3 regions of the Mangrovibacillus sp. Mu-81 genome follow, and region 3 is predicted to be linked to each of the others. Evidence: riboswitches for the same ligand, from Rfam matches in the RefSeq annotation. Region 3 holds a riboswitch; each other region holds the start of a gene.
The links. Region 3 has a riboswitch for S-adenosylmethionine ahead of V6B33_RS10170 (methionine biosynthesis PLP-dependent protein). Riboswitches for the same ligand answer to the same signal wherever they lie in the genome.
Positions count from the first base shown of each region.

Region 1: it holds a riboswitch for S-adenosylmethionine, as region 3 does, so the genes downstream of both, V6B33_RS19840 (LLM class flavin-dependent oxidoreductase) here and V6B33_RS10170 (methionine biosynthesis PLP-dependent protein) in region 3, are expected to answer to the same signal.
Region 2: it holds a riboswitch for S-adenosylmethionine, as region 3 does, so the genes downstream of both, V6B33_RS05155 (methionine ABC transporter ATP-binding protein) here and V6B33_RS10170 (methionine biosynthesis PLP-dependent protein) in region 3, are expected to answer to the same signal.

Region 1 covers NZ_JBAJHU010000015.1:7,844-12,104, forward strand. The annotation lists gene V6B33_RS19835 (sodium:solute symporter family transporter) at 1-699, opposite strand, end outside; gene V6B33_RS19840 (LLM class flavin-dependent oxidoreductase) at 739-2,112, opposite strand; SAM riboswitch class I at 2,283-2,387, opposite strand; gene rpsI (30S ribosomal protein S9) at 2,963-3,355, opposite strand; gene rplM (50S ribosomal protein L13) at 3,378-3,815, opposite strand; gene truA (tRNA pseudouridine(38-40) synthase TruA) at 3,982-4,261, opposite strand, start outside.
Region 2 covers NZ_JBAJHU010000002.1:296,691-300,951, reverse strand. The annotation lists gene V6B33_RS05165 (DUF1659 domain-containing protein) at 61-279, shown strand; gene V6B33_RS05160 (DUF2922 domain-containing protein) at 318-536, shown strand; SAM riboswitch class I at 1,482-1,587, shown strand; gene V6B33_RS05155 (methionine ABC transporter ATP-binding protein) at 1,692-2,705, shown strand; gene V6B33_RS05150 (methionine ABC transporter permease) at 2,695-3,360, shown strand; gene V6B33_RS05145 (MetQ/NlpA family ABC transporter substrate-binding protein) at 3,382-4,197, shown strand.
Region 3 covers NZ_JBAJHU010000003.1:612,013-616,273, reverse strand. The annotation lists gene metC (cystathionine beta-lyase) at 1-849, opposite strand, end outside; gene V6B33_RS10170 (methionine biosynthesis PLP-dependent protein) at 842-1,963, opposite strand; SAM riboswitch class I at 2,057-2,160, opposite strand; gene V6B33_RS10165 (zinc-dependent alcohol dehydrogenase) at 2,398-3,531, shown strand; gene V6B33_RS10160 (tryptophan--tRNA ligase) at 3,591-4,261, opposite strand, start outside.

The DNA of each region.
Region 1 (4,261 bases), on a different contig from region 3:
GAATACCTGAACCAAATTCCCATCCTGGCCGGCAAGTTTGCCGCTGATCCCCTCAAAAGTCGACGTGACGCTTCCTTTCCAGAACACAACAATTCCAGATATGAAGATGAAAACACCCGCCACTGCCATCATGACCGCTTGTACAGCATCTGTATAAATGTCAGCATATGCCCCGCCTCCGAATACGTAAAGCACGACGATCACTGCGATGAAAACCAAGCCGCCTTTATAGGACATCCCAAGCAGATATTCAAAGATACGGGCACCTGCAACAAATTGAGCAGAAATATAAAAGATGTTAAACAATAAAATCAGACCTGAACCGACCCTCAGGAAATCACTGTTATAAAAATCCCCGAGCCAGTCGGGAAGGGAAAGTGATTTTTGGCCGGTATTCAATTTCCTTACTTTTTTGGCCACCATCAAGACGCCGATCGGTCCACCGCCGATAATCGCCAAAAACAACCAGAGATTGGATAATCCCCAATCATGCGACCACCCCGGGTAACCAAGGAATGTAGCTGCGCTTAAATAGGTTGCCGCAAAGGAAAGACCAAGTACATAAGGTCCGAGATTTTCACCTCCGATCGCAAAGTCGCTGACACTTTTTGTTTTTTTGGCACTGACAAATCCCAAAGCAAACATAGCAACCAGAAATATCGCAAATCCTATCCATGTATATAATGCTAAATCACTCATTCTTTACTCCCTTCTCTCACTTGTGTGATGAGGTTTATCCTAAACTTGAACAGGTGTAAGCTTTTTGGCTGGATGATTCTCCCGTAAATGCGCATGGCCTTTTCCAAACATATTCTCCCTCAATGTTGATCCCTCGTATTCCTTCCGGTAAATCCCGCGTTTTTGAAGTTCTGGAACCACATGATCGACAAACTCCGCGAATGTACCCGGTGAATACGTCTGGGCGATATTAAATCCATCCGCATCGCCTTCTACTGCCCAATTCTCGATTTTGTCTGCGATTTGCTCCGGTGTACCGATGAACTTCACTGTCCCATTTCCAAGACCATGATTCTTAATCGCTTCCCGGAGCGTCCATTTTTTGTTAGGGTCCTTTCCATACATATCGAGATTTCCCTGCATGGCATCCGTTTCAATGTCCTCGATATACTGATCAGGATCGAATTGTGAAAAGTCAATACCTGTATGACCCGATAGAAGAGAAGCCGTTCCTTCATAGCTGACGTGGTTCGTCAATTCTTCATATTTGGCATATGCTTCTTCCTCTGTTGAACCAATGATCGGCAGTACCATCGGGAAGATGAGTATGTCCCCTTGGTTTCTTCCCTGTTCCTCCGCCCGTCTGCGGATATCCGCTGTATATAGTTTCAATCCATCCAGCGAATGATTTTTAGTGAATACCGCTTCCGCATGTTTGGCTGCAAAATCCCTTCCTTTTGGGGAAGAACCTGCCTGGAACAGAACAGGAGTGCGCTGCGGAGAAGGTTCCACAAGATGCGGGCCAGGCACATTGAAGAACTCTCCATCATGGTTAATCGAATGAACTTTATTTGGTTCCGCAAACGCGTCGTTTTCCCTGTCATATACCACTGCATCCTTTTCCCAGCTGTGCTCCCAAAGCTTATAAACAACTTGGAGAAATTCATCCGCCCGGTCATATCGGAGTTCCTTAGGAAGCCTTCCGGAAAGTCCGAGGTTAACAGCTTCACTTTCTAAATAAGACGTCACCACATTCCAGGCAACCCTGCCTCCTGTTAAATGGTCTAGAGTTGATAGTTGGCGGGCCAGTGAATAAGGCTGTGCGTACGTCGTGGAGATGGTCGGTGCAAATCCGAGATGCTCCGTGACAGCAGCCATGGCTGAAATAGGGATGAGCGGATCATGAGCCGGAAGCTGCACCGCACCCCTGACAGCCGCATCGTAACTGTTTTCGTATACGCTGTACGTGCCAAGCACATCTGCAATGAACATCGCATCAAATTTACCGCGTTCCAACGTTTGAGCCGCTTCAATCCAATAAGCCAAGCTGTTATGGGATGTTCCACGATCCTTTTCATGTTTCCATAATCCTGTTGAATGCGGGGACGGTGAGTTTTGTATAAAGCCGTTTAAATGAATCTGTTTTTTCATCATTGCATCTCCTCTTCACTTTTTGTCCGTGGCTTAAGAGTCACTTTAAATAAAACTATTCTTATGATTTTACTCGGTTTAGAAGCACCGGCTCTCCACTTGCAGGGACTCCAACACTTCTCAAAATAAAAAACCTCTCCCGATGAGGAAGAGGTTTTAATATTTATAACGCCCTCTCATCTTCCAAGCATACGCTTGCTGGAATTAGCACCTTGTTACAACGTAACGGTTGCTGCGGGATCACGGGACCAGATTCCTCCCCCGGCTCTTGATAAGGAAATGTTCTATTGAGTTAGTTGAATGTAGATTATCATAACGGAGTCAAAATAATCTGTCAAATCAGAATTTAAATTTATTTAAACGGGTATTTGTGAGGATGGTCACAGGTTCGGTATTGGAAACGCTTACTGAACTTTTTCAAATTTTTTTATCCGCTTTCGGTAAAGAGATTGATTTATTCAACGATTGATCGAGAATTACTCGGGATTCTATTTCACCTTTCTTAAGGAATATTGAACTATTTTCAGTATAGAATATAGTCATAATTAATCTTTTTAGTAGTGATTGTACAAATGGAGGGGTGCAGGTTTACTTACTTGAAAAAATGAACAATGCCTATTATACAATGCTGGGTAGTTATCAAGGTTTATGCTCGAAATTTTTGTTTTTTGATCGAAAAAACTCATATATGATCGAAATTCTGATTTTATGAGCAATATCCTAAATTTATGATCGAACTACCGAATTTTCGAGAAATGCGCTTTCCCATACTCCAGCCATCCAACCTGGACTTCTGCCAAAGTCAAAAAAAGACCCCCAACCCAATAAGGTTGAGAGTCTTTGAAAGCCATAATTAACGCTTAGAGAATTGTGGTGCACGACGAGCGCCTTTAAGACCGTATTTCTTACGTTCTTTCATACGAGCGTCACGAGTTAATAATCCAGCGCGTTTTAGAGTACCGCGGTACTCAGGATCAGCTTGCAGTAAAGCACGAGCGATTCCGTGACGGATCGCACCAGCTTGACCAGCATAGCCTCCACCATGTACGTTTACTAAAACGTCATAGTTACCAAGAGTTTCAGTTGCAACTAGTGGCTGCTTGATTACTTCTCTTAGTGCTGCGAATGGGATATATACTTCTACTTCACGATCATTGATAACAATGTTACCGTTACCTGGTACTAAACGTACGCGAGCTACTGAGCTCTTACGACGACCAGTTCCGTAATATTGAACTTGAGCCAAGATAATAACCTCCTCTTATTAATTATCCACGAAGTTCGTAAACTTCTGGTTGTTGTGCTTGGTGTGGATGCTCAGATCCAGAGTATACATGAAGCTTCTTGATCATTTGACGACCTAAAGAACCTTTAGGAAGCATACCTTTGATCGTAAGCTCTAACATTTTCTCTGAATAGTTTGTACGCATTTCTAATGCAGTACGCTGCTTCAAACCACCAGGGTGGTTACTGTGACGGTAGTAAATCTTGTCAGTAAGTTTTTTACCAGTCAATTCGATTTTTGAAGCATTAAGAATGATTACATGATCACCAGTGTCAACGTGTGGTGTGAATGTTGGTTTGTGTTTACCGCGTAGAACTGATGCAATTTCACTAGCTAAACGACCTAGAGTTTTGCCTTCAGCATCTACAACGTACCATTTACGATCGATTTCGTTGGCTTTTGCCATATACGTAGTACGCATGAGTTTACCTCCTATTAAATGAATCCGTAGTATTTATTTTCAAATCACAATAAGTTTCCGGGGCTTATCGTGGGGTTAATAACATACCATATGCTATAATATCTTGTTCTAAAGCGAATGTCAAGGGAATGTTACACCTGGATTAGTTGTTTTAATAAAAAATGATTTATTTAAATTGAATCTCTTCATTTTCACTCTCATACTCTACCTCCCAAAGATAGAGCCCATGCGGTGGAGCGGTCTTCCCTGCACGGTTCCTGTCTTCCGCAGCAAGTATGCTCTTCATGTCCTCACTGCGAATATTACCAGAACCTACCTCCAGCAGGGTGCCGACCAGGATTCTCACCATATTATAGAGGAAGCCGTCTCCCTTGAAGGAAAAAACGAGTCCGTCTTCAAGTTCGGTAATGGTGATGCTGTATAAATTCCTTACTTTGTCTTCCACT
Region 2 (4,261 bases), on a different contig from region 3:
CCAAAGGTATCCTTTTCCTCCCCCAATCTCTATATAGAAGGTGAAGGGAGGTGAGGCACAATGGCAACGGCGGATTTGAAAGCAACGAAGCTGAGATTTGCGTTTAACGATGGGATGGATGAGAAAGGAAATCCGAAGTATAAGTACAAATCTTACAGTTACATCAAGGGTTCGGCTACAGCGGATGAAATGAACAGTGCGGCTCAGTCACTCGCAGGTCTTTCTGAGAAGAACCTGTTCAACGTGGAAAAGATCCAGAATTTCGATATCAACGCGTAATGATCGTTGAAATTTAATGGGAAGGAGGACTATTAATAATGGCAAAAGTACTTGAACTTCAATTTAGAACGGATACAGGGAAATCGGCGAAAATCAGCCTCAACGACCCGATTGACCCGATTGATACCATCCAGGTGAAAGCGGCAATGGACAACCTGATCGCAACCGGCGTATTCGGCAGCTCAAGCGGCACACTGGTTAGCGTAGAAGGAGCACGCGTGGTTGAACGTAATGTAACGGATTATGAAGTTTTATAATAGATGAAGTAAGAGGCTGGGACAAAAGTGTTTTAGTCTATGTAAAACCCGAACTGATTTGAATTCCAGGATTCAAGTATGTTCGGGTTTTTTAATTGTTTTATTCAACAGTTCATTTGTTTTCAGTCTGTCCCAGCGGTTGATTGGAGTGCAAGACGAGGACTCCTGCGGGAAAAGTGACTAATGTGAGACCTGTCCAGCTCCGGCGGCTAGAGGCTCGAGGTCATAAGTCAATCAAGCCAACAAGGCAAAAAGCGCCTTTCCGGCTTGCTCGTCTTATGCTTGTCGCCTCTGAGCAAGCCGCCTCCGCTTTTCTAATTGTCCAGCTCCTGGGCTTAGAGGCACATTTCATAAGGCGACTCGTCCAAGAAGGCAAGGAACACCTTCGTTGCCGATTCGCCTTATGCCACACGCCTCTGAGCAAAGCCCCTCCGCTTTTCTAACCCGCAAGAGCGAATGCGATGAGGAGGCTCACGGGTCACCCGCGGAAAGCGAAGTCTTGCACGGAAATCATTAGCGGTATCTAGAGTCAACACTGATAATGTTCGAATTAGTAGTTGTTTTTTTGTTTTGTCCCAGCCTCTTCAAATTTGTTCAGTTTGTTCAGACGGCTGTTTGACAAACAAATGACCCTCATGGGAACGGCCATGCAAATTTAATCAAACGTTTGTTTAAACCCGCCAACCCCTTGTCGCAAAAGGTTTCCAGACCTTAATCATACGTTTGTTTAAATTTTTTGGATTGAAAAAGCTAGACCCTATTTTCAACAGCAGATGTTACAAGGAACATACTTCAAATGCAGCCGCCACCCTTAAAAAACTTCTCCACTGACTCTAAAGCAAAGAAACCGCTTACACAAGCATCCGCCAAAATCTCTTGTTGACTTTCCATATCAAACCATATAATATCACCTATAAGATAAAAAATTCGAAAATTAAATACTTTCAATTATCAAGAGTGACCGAGGGATCAGGCCCTATGACGTCCGGCAACCTCCAATGTGGAACGGTGCCAATTCCTGCAGAATGAATTTCATTCTGAGAGATAAGTCGAGATACATGAGCGATGCTTCTTTCAGTAATTGAAAGGGGCATTTTTTATTTTTAAAAGTACTGCAGCTTGGTTTAATAGGTAGAAATAAAAGGGGTGGTCAATGTGATTGAAATCAAAAACCTTGTAAAAGAATACAAGACAAAAAAGCAGACGATACTCGGTGTGGATAACGTTTCTGTCACCATACAAAAAGGGGAAGTCTTCGGCATCGTCGGCTACAGCGGTGCAGGGAAAAGTTCTCTCATCCGTTGTCTGAACCTGCTGGAAAAACCGACATCGGGTGAAATCATCATCGACGGACAGGATTTGACGAAGCTTTCTTCCAGGGATCTCCGTCTTGCACGACAGAAGATCTCCATGATTTTTCAGCACTTCCACCTCATCAAAGCGAAAACGGTGTATGAGAATCTTGCGTTCGCATTAAAAGCTGCCAAGGTCCCAAAGGCAGAAATCGGGCCGAGGGTGAACGAACTTTTAGAAATGGTCGGGTTAAGCGATAAAGCCCAGGCCTATCCCGCCCAGCTGAGCGGCGGGCAAAAGCAGCGCGTCGGAATTGCGAGGGCGCTTGCGAACAAGCCATCCGTGCTGCTGTGCGATGAAGCGACTTCCGCACTGGACCCGAGCACGACGAAATCGATCCTTAAACTATTGAAAGACATCAACAAACAGCTTGGATTGACGATCGTCCTCATCACGCACGAAATGGAAGTGGTGAAAGAAATCTGCGACAGGATGGCTGTCATGCAGGATGGCAGAATCGTTGAAGAAGGGGCGGTATACGACCTCTTTGCCAACCCGGTACAGCCGCTGACAAAGCAGTTCATCGAAAACATCCTGCAGTTTGAATTGCCGCCGCACTTATTGAACAGTCGGACAGGGAAATTGATCAAGATCCAGTTCAAGGGCTCGATCGCTGAAGAAAGTGTGGTATCGGAAGTATTCCAGAAATACAAAGTACGCGGCAATATCCTGCATGGGAAAATAGAATACATCCAGGAAACCCCGCTTGGGATTTTTATCATGGAGCTGATCGGCGATGAAGCTGAAATACAGGCGGCGATCCGCTACATAACCGCCAAAACACAAAGCCTGGAGGTGCTGGACCGTGCTGCCTGAATCATTGATTACGATTTTACCAGAGTTGAATAAAGCATTCCTCGAAACCGTCTATATGGTCGGCATTTCACTGGCTATCGCAATTTTACTCGGGATGCCGCTCGGTGTTCTGCTTTTCGTGACAGACAAGGGGCTTTTTTTACAGAATGGGTTCGTTAAGAAGATCGTCGGTTTTGTGGTGAACATGGTCCGTTCGGTTCCATTCATCATTTTATTGGTTGCACTGCTGCCGCTTACGAAACTATTGACGGGCACGACAATTGGACCGACAGCCGCATCCGTTTCATTGTCAGTTGCGGGGATCCCGTTTTTTGCAAGAATGGTTGAAACAGCACTGCGTGAGATCGATAAAGGTGTTATCGAAGCATCGGTGTCGGTCGGGGCGAGTCCATGGATGATCATCAAGGACGTCCTGCTTCCGGAAGCGAAACCGGCAGTCATACAGGCGATCACGATTACAACGATCAGCCTTGTTGCTTATTCCGCCATGGCAGGAATCGTAGGGGGAGGCGGAGTCGGCGATCTCGCCATCCGTTTCGGCTACTACCGCTACGACAATACAGTGATGATTACCACGGTCGTCGTGTTGATCTGCCTGGTGCAGCTCATCCAGTACACAGGGGATATTTTTGCAAGATTAGTAGATAAAAGATAATCAATTTAGGGGGAAGATTTCATGAAAAAGTGGATTTTATTTTTAGCAGCAGTATTAATCGTCAGCTTACTTGCAGCCTGCGGAGGCGAAGAGGCAAGCTCGGGGGAAAAGAAAGAGATAACCATCGGGGCGACATCCGGTCCTTACAGTGATATGGTTACAAAAGCGATCAAACCGGGGCTGGAAGAGAAAGGCTACACGGTAGAGGTGAAGGAATTCAGTGACTATATCCAGCCTAACAATGCATTGGCACAGGGTGATCTTGATGCGAATCTGTTCCAGCATAAAATCTACATGGAAACATTCGCAGAACAGCACGGCATGGAGCTTTCGGAAGTCATCGTCGTCCCGACAGCACCGATGGGGATCTACTCGAATAAATTCGATTCTCTGGATACCATCAAAGAAGGCAGCGCCATCTCTATCCCGAACGACCCGACCAACGCAGCACGTGCATTCCAAATCTTAGAGGACGCAGAGCTGATCACGTTGAAAGAGGGGACCGACCCATTGACGGTTTCTGAAAAGGACATCGATAAAAACGTGAAGAACCTTCAATTCAAGCCGATCGAAGCGGCTCAGCTTCCAAGAGCGGTCGAAAGTGTCGACTTATCAGCAGTACCGGGCAACTACGCACTTGCGGCGAAAATGGACTTACTGGATGCATTGCAGCTTGAGAATATGCCGGACCAATACCGCAACCGAGTTGTCATGAACACGAAAGACGTCGACTCACAGATCGCGAAAGACATCAAGGCGGTGGTTGAAGCCGATGAGTTTGAGAAGACTATTGATGAAGAATTCAAAGGATTCGGGAAGCCGGAGTGGATGGAATAGAGTTAGTTAACAGCCTAATAGTGAGGGACGGGCATCCATTTGCCTGTCCTTCTTTTTTATTTTT
Region 3 (4,261 bases):
ATAGCTTAATCCCGGATAATACACTTCCTCTACTTCTTCTCTCGTCTCCAGGAATCGGGAGATTTTATATGCGCTTTCTGAAGATTGTTTAAGCCGGACATGCAGGGTCTTCAATCCCCTTAATAATAGCCAGCTGTCCTGCGGCCCAAGTACAGCACCAAATGAGTTTTGTAAGAAAGCAAGCTTTTCTGCAAGTAATTCGTTTCCAGTCACCGCGAGTCCCGCAAGGACGTCACTGTGACCAGCCAGAAACTTGGTCGCGCTGTGCAATACTACATCAATACCAAGTGACAAAGGTCTCTGCAGCAGCGGGGTCATAAACGTATTATCTAAAAATGTGTAGCAATCATTTGCTTTGGCCAGTTTCACAATTCCTTCAATGTCAGTTATGTTCAGCAATGGATTAGAAGGAGTTTCAATATAAATCACTTTCGTATTTGGTCTGATCGAACGGGCAACTTCATGAAGATCCCTCATATCAACAAAGGAATACTGAATACCAAACCGGTTTAATACCTCTGTAATCAATCGGTAAGTGCCTCCATATACTTCTTCCGAAATAAGAACATGGTCCCCCTTGGAAAGGATCAGGAAACTTGTGGAAATCGCAGCCATGCCTGATGAAAATGCAAAGCCTCTTACACCGCCTTCCAGTTCAGCGATCGTCTCTTCCAACGTTTCTCTGGTAGGGTTTCCTGAACGACTGTAATCATAGGCGCCAAACTGATCGAAATTACTCTGATGAAAAGTGGTAGCGTGATAGACAGGTGTAGAAACCGCTCCAGTATGAGCATCATATCCGTGAGAGTGAAGCAGGGAAGTTTGCCGTGAATATGTTTTTTTACCCATGAATAATCGCCTCTCCTCTTAACTGATTAAATACATTCTCTAAGTCCGAAATGATATCATCCACATGCTCAATGCCAACTGAAAATCTCAACAGCCGATTACAAATTCCCAGCCTATTCCTTTCCATTACAGGTATATCTGCATGTGTCTGTGCAGCCGGATACGTAATGAAACTTTCAACCCCTCCAAGACTTTCAGCAAACGTGATGACTTTGAGTTTCTGCAGAAATGGACCAACCCATTCTTCCCTTGTAATCCGGAATGACAGCATCCCGCCTCTGCCGGTATACAGCACATCACTCACACAATCATGATTCTTCAGGTATTCTGAAATTACCCTTGCATTTTTTTCATGCTGAGCCATTCTTATACTTAGTGTTTTCATGCCTCGAAGAAGCAGCCAGCTGTCAAAAGGGGAAAGGACGGCACCGATGGAATTCTGAATGATGAAGAGCTTCTCACCCAATTCCTCACTATTAACGATGGCCGCCCCTGCAAGGACATCATTGTGACCGCCTAAATATTTCGTAGCACTGTGAACGACGATATCCGCCCCTTCTGTAATCGGCTTTTGCAGAATCGGGGTATAAAACGTGTTGTCCACGATCAGCAGCAGGTTATGACCTTGAGCAATGGAGGAAACGGCTGAAATACTGGTTTCATTCATCAACGGATTAGTTGGCGTCTCAAGAAATATCGCTTTTGTTCTACCATTCAACTTTTCTGTAATCCGGCTATCATCATGCATATCCACGAAATGAAACCTGATTCCATATTGTTTTTCAAACTGAAGAAATAAACGATAGCTGCCCCCGTATAGATCTTGGGAAACAATCAATTCATCGCCTGTTGTGAATAGACTCAGAACAGCTTGAATGGCTGCCATCCCCGAACTGAATGCCAAAGCCCTATGTCCTTCTTCCAGCTTAGCAAGTGTATCTTCTACTATGGACCTGGTAGGATTTCCAGTTCGGGAATAATCAAATCCTGTTGATTGTCCGATAGCCTTGTGTTCATATGCTGTTGACAAATGAATGGCGGGGCTGATGGCCCCTGTGCCTGCGTCCGTACGATTTCCGGATTGAACGAGAATTGTATCGATATGTTTTTTCAACTTTGCAGCTCCTTTTCTCTTTTTTACACGAAAAGGGGTAAAAAACAAAAAGCCCTCTTATCAAAATAAGAAGGCTTCTATCGTTCATTCTCCCTCTTATCGTTCAAGTTGATTACAACTTGCTGGAATTAGCACCATGCGCCATGCTGGTTGCTGAGGTGTCACAGGGCCAGTCCCTCTACCTCTCTGGATAAGAATCTATTTGGTTTTATTAAATCCAGCAATCACTTTACTGAAATAACTTCTTCATAACTTACACCATACTTTATTAATTGTCAATGAAAATTATGAATACTTTGTCATTTTTAATGCTTTAAGCAGTTATTGATTTGATGAGTTTGTTAAATATTGATGGACTGTTAAACAAACAAATGTTTAATTCATCAACATCAAGTCTATATGTATATAAATACTAGAATAGGATGTGATCAGTTATGAAGGGCGTAACGTTCCAAGGGAAAGAAAAGATGATGGTCAAAGAAGTTGAAACACCTGATATCCAGGAAGCTACAGACATGATTGTGCGAATCACAGCAAGTGGGATATGCGGTTCTGACCTTCACCTATACCACGGCGGGATAGAACCTCAACAAGATTATGTCGTGGGACACGAGCCAATGGGGATTGTCGAGGAAGCAGGTTCCGAAGTGAAAAGTCTTAAAAAAGGGGACCGTGTCGTCATCCCTTTCAATATCGGCTGTGGAGAGTGTTTCTTCTGCAAGAATCAGATGGAAAGTCAGTGTGATGATTCCAATCCCCATGGAGAAATAGGAGGTCTGTTTGGATTTACTGAAATGATGGGAGGTTATCCGGGCGGACAGGCAGAATATCTTCGAGTGCCTTATGCTGACTTTACATCATTTAAAGTACCCGAGACCAGTAACCTCGATGACGAAAGTGTCCTCTTCCTTTCGGATGTCATACCTACAGCTTATTGGAGCGTTGAAAACAGCGGGGTAAAAGAAGGGGATACTGTCATTGTTCTTGGGAGCGGCCCGATAGGACTGATGGCTCAAAAGTTTGCCAAATTAAAAGGCGCCGATCGAGTCATTGCTGTTGATCAGGTTGAGCACCGCCTGGATCATGCTAAACGCACAAACAGTGCTGAAATATACAATTTCAAAGAAACCCCTGACATCGGATCTGTCCTTCACGAATTTACTAAAGGAGGCGCTGATGTGGTCATTGACTGTGTAGGAATGGATGGTACCGTCCCTCCCGAAGAGACATTAGGATCAGATTTCGATAATCAATTCGGAACCATCAGTCCAATTAAAACCGCCTCACAAGCTGTCAGAAAATTCGGTACAGTGCAATTGACAGGTGTTTATGGGACGGAGGCAAACCGTTTTCCCTTAGGCGACTTCTTCAGCAGAAATGTCTCCATCAAAATGGGGCAGGCTCCTGTCATACATCTTATGCCTAAATTGTATGATATGATAGAAAACAACGAATTTGACCCTACCGATATCATCACTCATCGTTTACCACTTGAAGAGGCGGCAAAGGGTTATGATATTTTTGATGAGAAAGCGGACGGCAATATTAAAGTGATTTTAAAACCATAATAATTTTGATTAGAAAAGCTGCCATATCACTTGGGATGGCAGCTTTTTTATATTCTTCTTCAAGAATGAAGGATTCCGATTTTCCTTTTCACCTCTTGCAAAAGTGGACGGGTTTTCTTTCTTGCTTTTTCTGCACCCTGCAGTAAAACTTCATTAAGCTTTTCAGGAGATGCCATCAACTCATTGTATCTGTCACGCGGCTCCTCCAAATACACATTCATAACATCAAAAAGCTCTTTCTTGGCTTCTCCCCATGAAATTCCCGACAGGAAGCGATTTCTCATTTCTGAGGTTTGTATGTCTGTCGCAAATTCTTTATATAACGAGTATATTACAGATGCATCCGGATCCTTCGGCGCTCCAGGCGGGCTGGAATCTGTCTTGATCTTATTTATGAGTTTTTGCAGCTTTTTCGGTTCCTCGAATAATGGGATGGTATTGTTATAGCTTTTACTCATCTTGCGTCCATCCAATCCCGGGAGCACAGCGGTTTCTTTTTCAATGACATACTGAGGAAGTGTGAATGTGTCACCGTAGGTATGATTAAAGCTTTCAACGATGTCCCTTGCGATTTCAACATGCTGAATTTGATCCCTGCCCACAGGAACAATTTCAGTTTGGAAGAGCAGGATATCCGCAGCCATCAAGATCGGATACGTAAACAACCCCATATTCACTCCTGTATCAGCCTCTCTTCCAATCTCGATATTTTCCTCGACAATGGATTTAT